DNA from 3 places in the Pseudomonas sp. Marseille-Q8238 genome. Region 3 is predicted to be linked to each of the others. Evidence: predicted binding sites of a transcription regulator. Region 3 holds the regulator's gene; each other region holds the start of a gene.

What was found. The regulator sigma-54, encoded in region 3, starts transcription at its own class of promoters, with help from an activator protein. The targets are predictions, from matches to a motif close to ANTGGCATNNANNTTGCTNT.
Region 1: the regulator sigma-54 is predicted to act here: its motif matches at 1,245-1,264, upstream of flhA (flagellar biosynthesis protein FlhA).
Region 2: the regulator sigma-54 is predicted to act here: its motif matches at 1,308-1,327, upstream of ACWPW0_RS10620 (flagellar basal body rod protein FlgF).

Annotation. Positions count from the first base shown of each region.
Region 1 covers NZ_CBCOPI010000001.1:2,343,891-2,347,166, reverse strand. The annotation lists gene flhA (flagellar biosynthesis protein FlhA) at 1-1,157, opposite strand, end outside; gene flhB (flagellar biosynthesis protein FlhB) at 1,298-2,434, opposite strand; gene fliR (flagellar biosynthetic protein FliR) at 2,444-3,220, opposite strand; gene fliQ (flagellar biosynthesis protein FliQ) at 3,220-3,276, opposite strand, start outside.
Region 2 covers NZ_CBCOPI010000001.1:2,288,095-2,291,370, forward strand. The annotation lists gene ACWPW0_RS10615 (flagellar hook protein FlgE) at 1-1,183, shown strand, start outside; gene ACWPW0_RS10620 (flagellar basal body rod protein FlgF) at 1,379-2,122, shown strand; gene flgG (flagellar basal-body rod protein FlgG) at 2,168-2,953, shown strand; gene flgH (flagellar basal body L-ring protein FlgH) at 3,018-3,276, shown strand, end outside.
Region 3 covers NZ_CBCOPI010000001.1:1,033,310-1,036,585, reverse strand. The annotation lists gene lptB (LPS export ABC transporter ATP-binding protein) at 1-513, shown strand, start outside; gene ACWPW0_RS04570 (RNA polymerase factor sigma-54) at 660-2,153, shown strand; gene hpf (ribosome hibernation-promoting factor, HPF/YfiA family) at 2,300-2,608, shown strand; gene ptsN (PTS IIA-like nitrogen regulatory protein PtsN) at 2,623-3,087, shown strand; gene rapZ (RNase adapter RapZ) at 3,109-3,276, shown strand, end outside.

The DNA of each region.
Region 1 (3,276 bases), 1.3 Mb from region 3:
CGCACACCTTTGATCCGCGCCAGCAACTGCCCACCTTGGTTGCGGTCGACTAGAGGAATCAGCCGGTAGCCTACCTCCAAGCCGACCATGTCGACGGGCGTTACATCATCCCAGCCCAGTTCCTTGACCTCTTGGGCCTTCTGCGCCGGCAGCAGCTCTTGTTGGCGCTGAACCTCCTGCTCGGCCTCGACCTTAACCTTGTTCTTCTTGTGCCAGATCCAATAGGCCGCGCCAGCTGCGATAGCACCCAGGCCGATGAACGAGACATGTGGCATCCCCGGTACCAAGCCCATGGCAACCAGAATGGCAGCCGATACGGCAAGCGCCTTGGGTGAGGTGAACATTTGTCGATTGACCTGGGCACCCATGTCTTCCGAGCTGGAAACACGGGTCACCATGATCGCTGCGGCGGTCGACAGCAGAAGCGACGGAATCTGGGCGACCAGGCCATCACCGATGGTCAACAGCGAATAGATCTTCCCTGCTTCGCTGAAACTCAGGTTGTGCTGCAGGACACCGATGGCAATCCCGCCGATCAGGTTGATGAACAGGATCAGCAGGCCAGCAATGGCATCACCACGAACGAACTTGCTGGCACCGTCCATGGAACCGTAGAAATCCGCCTCTTGAGCCACCTCGACACGCCGGCGCTTGGCCTCGACCTGATCGATAAGCCCTGAATTGAGGTCCGCATCGATGGCCATCTGCTTGCCCGGCATGGCATCCAGGGTAAAGCGTGCGCTCACCTCGGAGATACGCCCTGCACCTTTGGTAACCACAACGAAGTTGATGATCATCAAGATGGCGAAGACCACCGCACCGACCACATAGTTACCGCCGACCACCACCTCACCGAAAGCCTGAATGACCTTACCGGCCGCGTCATGCCCGTCCTGGCCATGCAGCAGCACGACGCGCGTCGATGCGACGTTCAGGGCCAGACGCAATAGCGTGGCAATCAACAGGATGGTGGGGAACACGGCAAAATCCAGCGGGCGCAGCGCATACACGCAAACCAGCAGGACGACGATGGACAGCGCGATGTTGAAGGTGAAGAAGACATCCAGCAGGAACGGCGGCACCGGCAGCATCATCATGCCGAGCATTACCAGCAACAGGATAGGCACGCCAAAGTTGCCGCGTCCCATGCTGCGCATGTTGCCGATCAGTTGCGCTCTGTCTACTGCCACGTCATATCCCCAGCCGTTCAAACTTTTGACGCGAGATGGCGTCTGGCCAGGCTTATCGCAAGAAGTATTCCAACTTGGCGAAAATGCAGTGCGATCGCCTCAAAGACTCAGCGATCACGCTGCAGGTCAGGCGGAATGGGGAGATCCCGGAGCGGATCGGGACGCTTGGCTTTGCCGGAGCGGAACTGCTTGAGCTGGTAGACGTAAGCCAGCACCTGAGCGACCGCCAGGTAAAGACCGGCAGGAATCTCGTTATCGATCTCGGTGGAGAAATACACCGCTCGCGCCAACGCCGGTGACTCAAGCAACGTGACCTTGTGCTCCTGAGCGATTTCACGAATCTTCAGCGCCAGGAAATCACCACCTTTTGCCAACAACACCGGAGCATTGCCCTTGGTCGGGTCGTATTTGAGCGCCACGGCGAAGTGCGTCGGGTTGGTAATCACCACATCGGCATCCGGGATAGCCTGCATCATCCGACGCTCAGCCATTTCGCGCTGCATCTGGCGAATCTTCGACTTGACCTCGGGTTTGCCCTCACTGTCCTTGTACTCGTCACGCACCTCCTGCTTGGTCATCTTGAGCTTCTGCTTCGAATCCCAGAGCTGGAACGGCACATCGACAGCAGCGATCAGGATCAGCCCGCTGGCCAACCACAAGGCGCTCCAGCCAACAATCTGTGCACTGTGCAAAATAGCTGATTCAAGAGGCTCGTTGGCGATCGCCAGTAGGTCATCCTGATCGGACGAAAGTACAGCCAAAGCCACCAATAGGATGATCACGAACTTGGCCAATGCCTTTAGCAGTTCGACCAAGGCCTTGGGCGAGAACATGCGCTTGAGCCCAGCCAGAGGATTCATCCGGCTGAACTTCGGCTGCATCGCCTCCATGGAGAACAACCAGCCACCCAGCGCAATCGGGCCGAGAATCGCGGCAATCATCAAAATCGTGATGAAGGGTTGCAGCAACTCAGCAGCGGCTTTACCCGCCGCCAGCAAGTGAAGCGACATGGAGCCTTCATCCATCAACACTTCACGTGACAAGGAAAAACTGCCACGCATGATGCCTAGCAACCCGTCCGCCATCTGCCCGCCGTACATAAGCAAGGCGGCTGCACCAGAAAAGGTGATCGCCAGGGTATTGAGTTCGCGGGAGCGGGCGATCTGCCCTTTCTTGCGCGCCTCTTCCTGGCGCTTACTGGTGGGTTCCTCGCTCTTTTCTGCCCCGCTCTCGCTTTCTGCCATACGAGCCTCCTATGGCACCTGCGCCAGTTCGCGCAGCTGTTGCAGAGCCTCGGTCGTCAGCACCTGGAAATGAGCTAGGAAATCGGACAGACCAACCCAGAAGATGAACATCCCAACAACTAATGTCAGGGGAAAACCGATGGAGAAGATGTTCAATTGTGGCGCGGCTCGAGTCATCACACCAAACGCCAGGTTGATCACCAGCAATGCCGTAATGATAGGCAGGGCCAATAATAGCCCCGCCGCCAACACCCAACTCAACTTGCCGGCCAGTACCCAGTAATGATTGGTCAGCAGGCCACCACCTGCTGGCAGGGTAACGAAGCTCTCCGCCAGTACCTCGAACACTACCAGATGGCCATTCATGGCCAGGAACAACAAGGTCACCAACATCAGCAGGAACTGCCCGATCACCGGGACCGATACACCATTGGATGGATCGACCATCGAGGCAAAACCCAGCCCCATCTGCATGGCAATGATCTGTCCCGCGATAGTGAACAGTTGGAAATACAGTTGCAGAACGAAGCCGAACATCACGCCGATCAGCACTTCCTCACCAATCAGCAGCATGGATTGCAGGCTGATCGCATCGACCTGCGGCATCGGCGGCAAGGTCGGAACAAGCAGGGCACTGATGGCCAAGGCGAGATAAAGACGTACTCGCGTGGGCACCAACTGGGTACCAATGATCGGCATAACCATCAACATCGAAGCAATGCGAAACAGTGGCAGAAGGAACTGTCCTATCCAGCCGCCAATCTGTGCTTCGGTCAGCTCCAACATCAGCCAATCAACAGCGGGATGTTCTGGACAAGGTTCTGCGTGTACTCCATGAGTTC
Region 2 (3,276 bases), 1.3 Mb from region 3:
TTTTGGCACTGACCGTGACGGTAATGTGGTCAACAACCTGGGCTACCGCTTGCAGGGCTATGGGGTGGATGCCAACGGCAACCTGCTCAATGGCCAGTTGGGTGATCTGCGTATCGACAAGAGCAATCAGGCGCCGCGACCAACGGGTGTGATTACCCAACCGTTCAACCTGAACTCGACGAACACGCCGATTACCACGGTGGCGTTCAATCCGAAGGACAGTGCCAGTTACAACTCCTCGACCTCGGCCACCATCTTCGACTCTCAGGGCAATGCTCACTCGTTCACGCAGTACTTCGTGAAAACCGGTGCCAACACGTGGGACATGCATATTCTTGTCGATGGACGTAATCCGGCGAATGCTTCGGGTGACGCTGCTTCGGTACAAGCGGCTAACGCTGCTGCGGCGGCTGCCGGTGCAACGCCTGCCAGTGTGCTGGCATCTGTGGCTGGGGGTAATCCCAGTGTTGTTGCTGCTGCAACTGCAGCTGAAGCGCAGCCTGGCGCTACGGCGGCGAGCGTTGCCGCTGCAGTCTTCAATGCCTCCGAGCAAATTGCGACCACACCGGCCACGGCCAACCTGGTGTTCACCTCGGCAGGCAAGCTGGACTTGAATCAGCTCACGGCTACCGGGCTGACCGTGAATGCCGACGGCACCCTGAACATGAATAACTGGGTACCGTCCGCTCCAGATGACTCGGTTCCGCCAGTCTGGGGGCCAAACCAGGCAGCGGCCAACGTGGCCGGTATCAAGTTCGACATGCGCGGCAGCACCCAGTACGCCAGCAGTTTTGCAGTCAACAGCCTCAATCAGGACGGCTACACCACGGGTGAGCTGGCCGGTATCGAGATCGACGAAAACGGGGTGATCTTTGCCCGCTACACCAACAAGGAATCCAAGGTCATGGGGCAGGTGGCACTGGCCAACTTTGCCAACCTGCAAGGCCTGACGCCTATCGGCAGCACGGCCTGGGTCCAGTCTTCGGCATCGGGCGAGCCTGTGATCGGTACGCCCGGCAGCGGGACCATGGGGGCGATGCAGTCCGGCGCGCTTGAAGGGTCGAACGTCGAATTGTCAGACCAACTGGTCAACCTGATCGTGGCCCAGCGCAACTACCAGGCCAACGCCAAGACCATCGAAACCGAAAGTGCGATCACCCAGACCATCATCAACCTGCGTTGATGGGCTGGCGATGCCTTGCCGCCTGCGGCAAGGCATCGCCGATATCGTCGTCGAAAAGCTCCTTATGGAGCTTTTTTGTTTTTTAAATTCTTTATTAATCAATAGTTTGAGAGTTTTTCTCTGGTGTGGCACACGCTTTGCTATATCTCTGTCAACAGAGTAATGAGCGGCAAGTGCCGACCCGCGGAGAAGAACATGGACAAGATGCTGTACGTTTCCATGACTGGCGCCAGCCAGAACACCATGGCCCAGCGTGCCCACGCCAACAACCTGGCGAACATCTCCACAACCGGTTTCCGCCGGGATTTCGAACAAGCCCGTTCGATGCCGGTATTCGGCGAGCATTTCCCGTCGCGGGTCTATGCCATGAGCGAGCGCCCCGGGACTGATTTCACCCCAGGCTCGCTGCAGGAGACCGGGCGTGACATGGACGTGGCCGTCGATGGGCAGGGCTGGATTGCCGTGCAGTCCGCCGATGGCAGCGAGGCCTATGTGCGCACCGCCAGCCTGCAGATCGACGCCCTTGGTCAATTGCGCACCGGCAACGGTTTGCCGGTTCTCGGCAATGGCGGCCCTATTGCGATTCCGCCAGAGCAGAAAGTAGAGATCGGCCAGGACGGCACCATCACCATTCGCGCTCTCGGTGAGGCTCCGAATGTGATGGCCGAGGTCGATCGGATCAAGCTGGTGAACCCGGATCTGAAAACCATGGAGAAGGGCGCCGATGGCCTGATCCGGGTCAAGGATCAGACGCAACCCATCGAAGCCGACGCTAATGCACGACTGACGTCCGGGTTTCTTGAAGCGAGCAACGTGAATGCGGTGGAGGAGATGACATCGATCATGTCCCTGGCCCGGCAGTTCGAGCTGCACGTGAAGATGATGCACACCGCCGAAGAGAACTCGAGCGCCATGGCGCGAGTCTTGCAAATCAACTAATTACCAGCGCGAAACGCCGTAAAACCGGCGTTCGAGGAGAAGACAATGCTTCCGGCACTTTGGGTCAGTAAAACCGGTCTGTCCGCTCAGGACATGAACCTGACCACGATTTCCAACAACCTGGCGAACGTTTCGACCACCGGGTTCAAACGTGATCGCGCCGAATTCGAGGATCTGCTCTATCAGATCCGCAAGCAGCCTGGCGCTCAGTCGAGCCAGGACAGCGAGCTGCCGTCCGGCCTGCAGTTGGGTACCGGTGTGCGCATCGCCGGTACGCAAAAGATGTTCACCCAGGGCAGCCTGCAAACGACCGAGCAGCCGCTGGATATCGCAGTCAACGGACGTGGTTTTTTCCAGGTCATGATGCCGGACGGCACGGTGTCCTACACCCGTGATGGCAGCTTTCACCTGAACTCCGATGGCCAGGTGGTGACTTCCCAAGGCTATGCCTTGGAGCCGGCCATCGTACTGCCGCCGGAAACCCAGACATTCACCGTGGGTGAGGACGGCACTGCCTCTATCACCACCTTCGGCAATCCAGCCCCTCAGGTGATCGGCAATATCCAGACCGCCGACTTCATCAATCCGGCTGGTCTGCAAGCCATCGGCAACAACCTGTTCCTTGAGACGGGCTCCAGTGGTGCCCCGCAAATCGGTACACCAGGCCTGACCGGATTGGGCGTGGTGCTGCAGAACACCCTGGAAAACTCCAACGTCAGTGTGGTCGAGGAACTGGTGAACATGATCACCACCCAGCGTGCCTACGAGATGAACTCCAAGGTCATCTCCACCGCTGACCAGATGCTGTCTTTCATTACGCAACAACTTTAACGCGTGATCGCTGGCGAGAGCCGGTGACTGCCTGAGCAATACGTTCGCCGTGAGGTACGTGGTTATGAACCGGCTGATTACTCTTGTTTCCGTGCTGAGCGCCATCGCCCTGAGCGGCTGTGTGTCGCCTCCGCCAAAGCCGGACGACCCCTACTACGCGCCGGTATTGCCGCGCACACCGATGCCCGCCGCACAAAGCAATGGCGCGATCTTCCAATCGGGTTTCGAAACCAACCTGTATGACGATCGCAAGGCCTACCGTGTTGGCGACATCATCACCATCACCCTCAGTGAGCGCACGCAGGCCAGCAAGTCAGCCAACT
Region 3 (3,276 bases):
ATGCATGGCCGCGCTCGCGTGGGTATTGGCTACCTGCCTCAGGAAGCATCGATCTTCCGCAAGCTTTCGGTGGCCGACAACATCATGGCCATCCTGGAAACCCGCAAGGACCTCGACCGCGCGGGCCGGCAGAAGGCGCTCGAAAGCCTGCTGCAGGAATTCCATATCAGCCACATCCGCGACAACCTCGGCATGAGCCTGTCCGGCGGCGAACGCCGTCGTGTGGAAATCGCCCGCGCCTTGGCCACCGAACCCAAGTTCATCCTGCTGGATGAACCTTTTGCAGGTGTCGACCCGATTTCCGTGGGTGATATCAAGCAGATCATTCACCACCTGAAAGCCAAGGGCATCGGCGTTCTGATCACCGATCACAACGTCCGTGAAACCCTCGACATCTGTGAAACCGCCTACATTGTCAGCGATGGCCAACTTATCGCCGAGGGCGATTCGGCCAGCATCCTGGCTAACCAGCTGGTGAAAGAAGTCTACCTGGGCCACGAATTCCGCCTCTGACACAAACACGCACTCATTGCGCGGATATTGTCAAGCCTAGGCAAGGCCATCAGTTTCGGGCATATAATTTGCTTATTGGCGGCGCTCCGGCGCCCTGTAGTGAATGGCGCACCAGCGCCGGCAAATAAGGTGCAAAGCTTCCTGCCATGAAACCCTCGCTAGTCCTCAAGATGGGCCAGCAGCTGACGATGACGCCGCAGCTGCAACAGGCCATTCGCCTTCTCCAGCTTTCAACGCTGGACCTGCAACAGGAAATCCAGGAAGCGCTGGAGTCCAACCCAATGCTGGAGCGCCAGGAAGAAGGCGAGGACTTCGACAACTCCGACCCACTGGCCGATGGTGAAGAACAACCGCGCCAGGTCGAGCAGGAACCCAGCTATCAGGAAACCACTACTGCCACCGTCGAGAATCTCGAAGAAGGCGAGTGGCACGAAAGCATTCCCAACGAACTGCCAGTCGACACCGCCTGGGAAGACGTCTACCAGACCAGCGCCAGCAGCCTACCAAGCAACGACGATGACGAATGGGACTTCACCACCCGCACCTCGGCCGGCGAAAGCCTGCAGACCCACCTGCTATGGCAGCTCAACCTCGCACCGATGTCAGACACCGATCGCCTGATCGCCGTGACGCTCATCGACTGCATCAACGACCAGGGCTACCTGGAAGAGTCGCTCGAAGAAATCGTCGAAGCCTTCGATCCGGAAATGGACGTCGAGCTGGATGAAGTCGAAGCGGTTCTGCGGCGCATCCAGCACTTCGAACCCGCTGGTGTAGGCGCACGCGACCTGCGTGAATGCCTGCTCCTGCAATTGCGCCAGCATGCCGCCGATACGCCATGGCTCAGCGAAGCCCAGCGCCTGGTCAGCGACCATCTCGACCTGCTCGGCAGCCGCGACTACAGCCAACTGATGCGGCGCATGAAGCTCAAGGAAGATGAGCTGCGCCAGATCATCGAGCTGATCCAGAGCCTCAACCCACGCCCTGGCTCGCAGATCGAATCCAGCGAACCGGAATACGTGATCCCGGACGTCATCGTGCGCAAACACAACGAACGCTGGCTGGTCGAGCTGAACCAGGAAGCGGTCCCGCGCCTGCGGGTCAACGCGCAGTACGCCGGCTTCGTCAAACGCGCCGACTCCAGCACCGACAACACCTTCATGCGCAACCAGTTGCAGGAAGCCCGCTGGTTCATCAAGAGCCTGCAGAGCCGCAACGAAACCCTGATGAAGGTTGCCTCGCAGATCGTCGAGCACCAGCGCGGCTTTCTCGAATATGGTGACGAGGCGATGAAACCGCTGGTGCTGCACGACATTGCGGAAGCCGTCGGCATGCACGAGTCGACCATTTCCCGCGTGACCACGCAGAAATTCATGCATACACCCCGTGGCATATACGAGTTGAAATACTTCTTCTCCAGCCACGTCAGCACCTCGGAAGGCGGTGAATGCTCCTCCACCGCGATCCGCGCCATCATCAAAAAACTGGTTGCTGCGGAAAACGCTAAAAAGCCGTTGAGTGACAGCAAGATCGCTGGTTTACTGGAGGCACAGGGCATTCAGGTGGCCCGTCGCACAGTCGCCAAATACCGCGAATCCCTCGGGATAGCGCCTTCGAGCGAACGCAAACGACTGATGTGACCCGCCCCTGAGGGAAGGCTTTTGCAGAACTGTACAGACATCCGACCGGATCTCCAGAACAGTCCTGCAAAAGCCTTCCAAGCCAGAGTGTTACGGTGGCAGGCCCGCTAGCCTGTCTCTTACACACGGCAACAAGGAGAAGCGGTATGCAAGTCAACATCAGTGGACATCAACTGGATGTGACCGACGCCCTGCGCGACTATGTCGGCGAGAAACTCAGCAGACTGGAGCGCCATTTCGACAAGATCACCAACGTGCAGGTGATAATGGAGGTCGAAAAGCTCAAGCAAAAAATCGAAGCGACGCTCCACATCGCCGGCGGCGAGGTGGTAGCGAACGCCGAACACGAAGACATGTATGCAGCGATCGACCTGCTCGCTGACAAACTTGACCGTCAACTGATCAAACATAAGGAAAAGCAGCTCGGACGCCTACAAGGTGCAACCGCGCGCTAAAACCTAACCCTGACATGATCCGACTTGAAAACATCCTGACCCCCGGCCGTTCCCTAGTGAACGTGCCGGGCGGCAGTAAAAAGCGCGTTCTGGAACAGATTGCCAACCTGATCGCGCGCGAATTGCCCGACCTTGATGCGCAAGACATTTTCGAAAGCCTGATTGCCCGCGAAAAACTCGGCTCCACCGGGTTCGGCAACGGCATTGCCATTCCCCACTGTCGCTTGCCCGGCTGTGCTGCGCCGATCAGCGCGGTATTGCGTCTGGATGCGGCAGTTGATTTCGACGCCATCGATGGCGCACCAGTCGATCTGTTGTTCGTTCTGCTGGTCCCCGAAGCGGCGACCGACGAACATCTGGAGCTGCTGCGCCAGATTGCCAGCATGCTTGACCGTGCCGAAGTGCGCGAGCGTCTACGCCAGGCTCAAAGCAGTGAAAGCCTCTATCAGGTCGTCGTTGCCGTGCAAAACGGCCAATAACCCCAGGGTAGGAATACTGTCATGCGCCTGATCATCGTCAGCGGTCGCTCCGGCTCGGGAAAGAGCACCGCCCTCGACGTTCTGGAAGATAACGGCTTTTACTGCATCGATAACCTGCCCGCCGGCCTCTTGCCGGAACTGGCCGAGCGACTGCTACTGCAAACAGAATTGCTGCACCCGCAGGTCGCG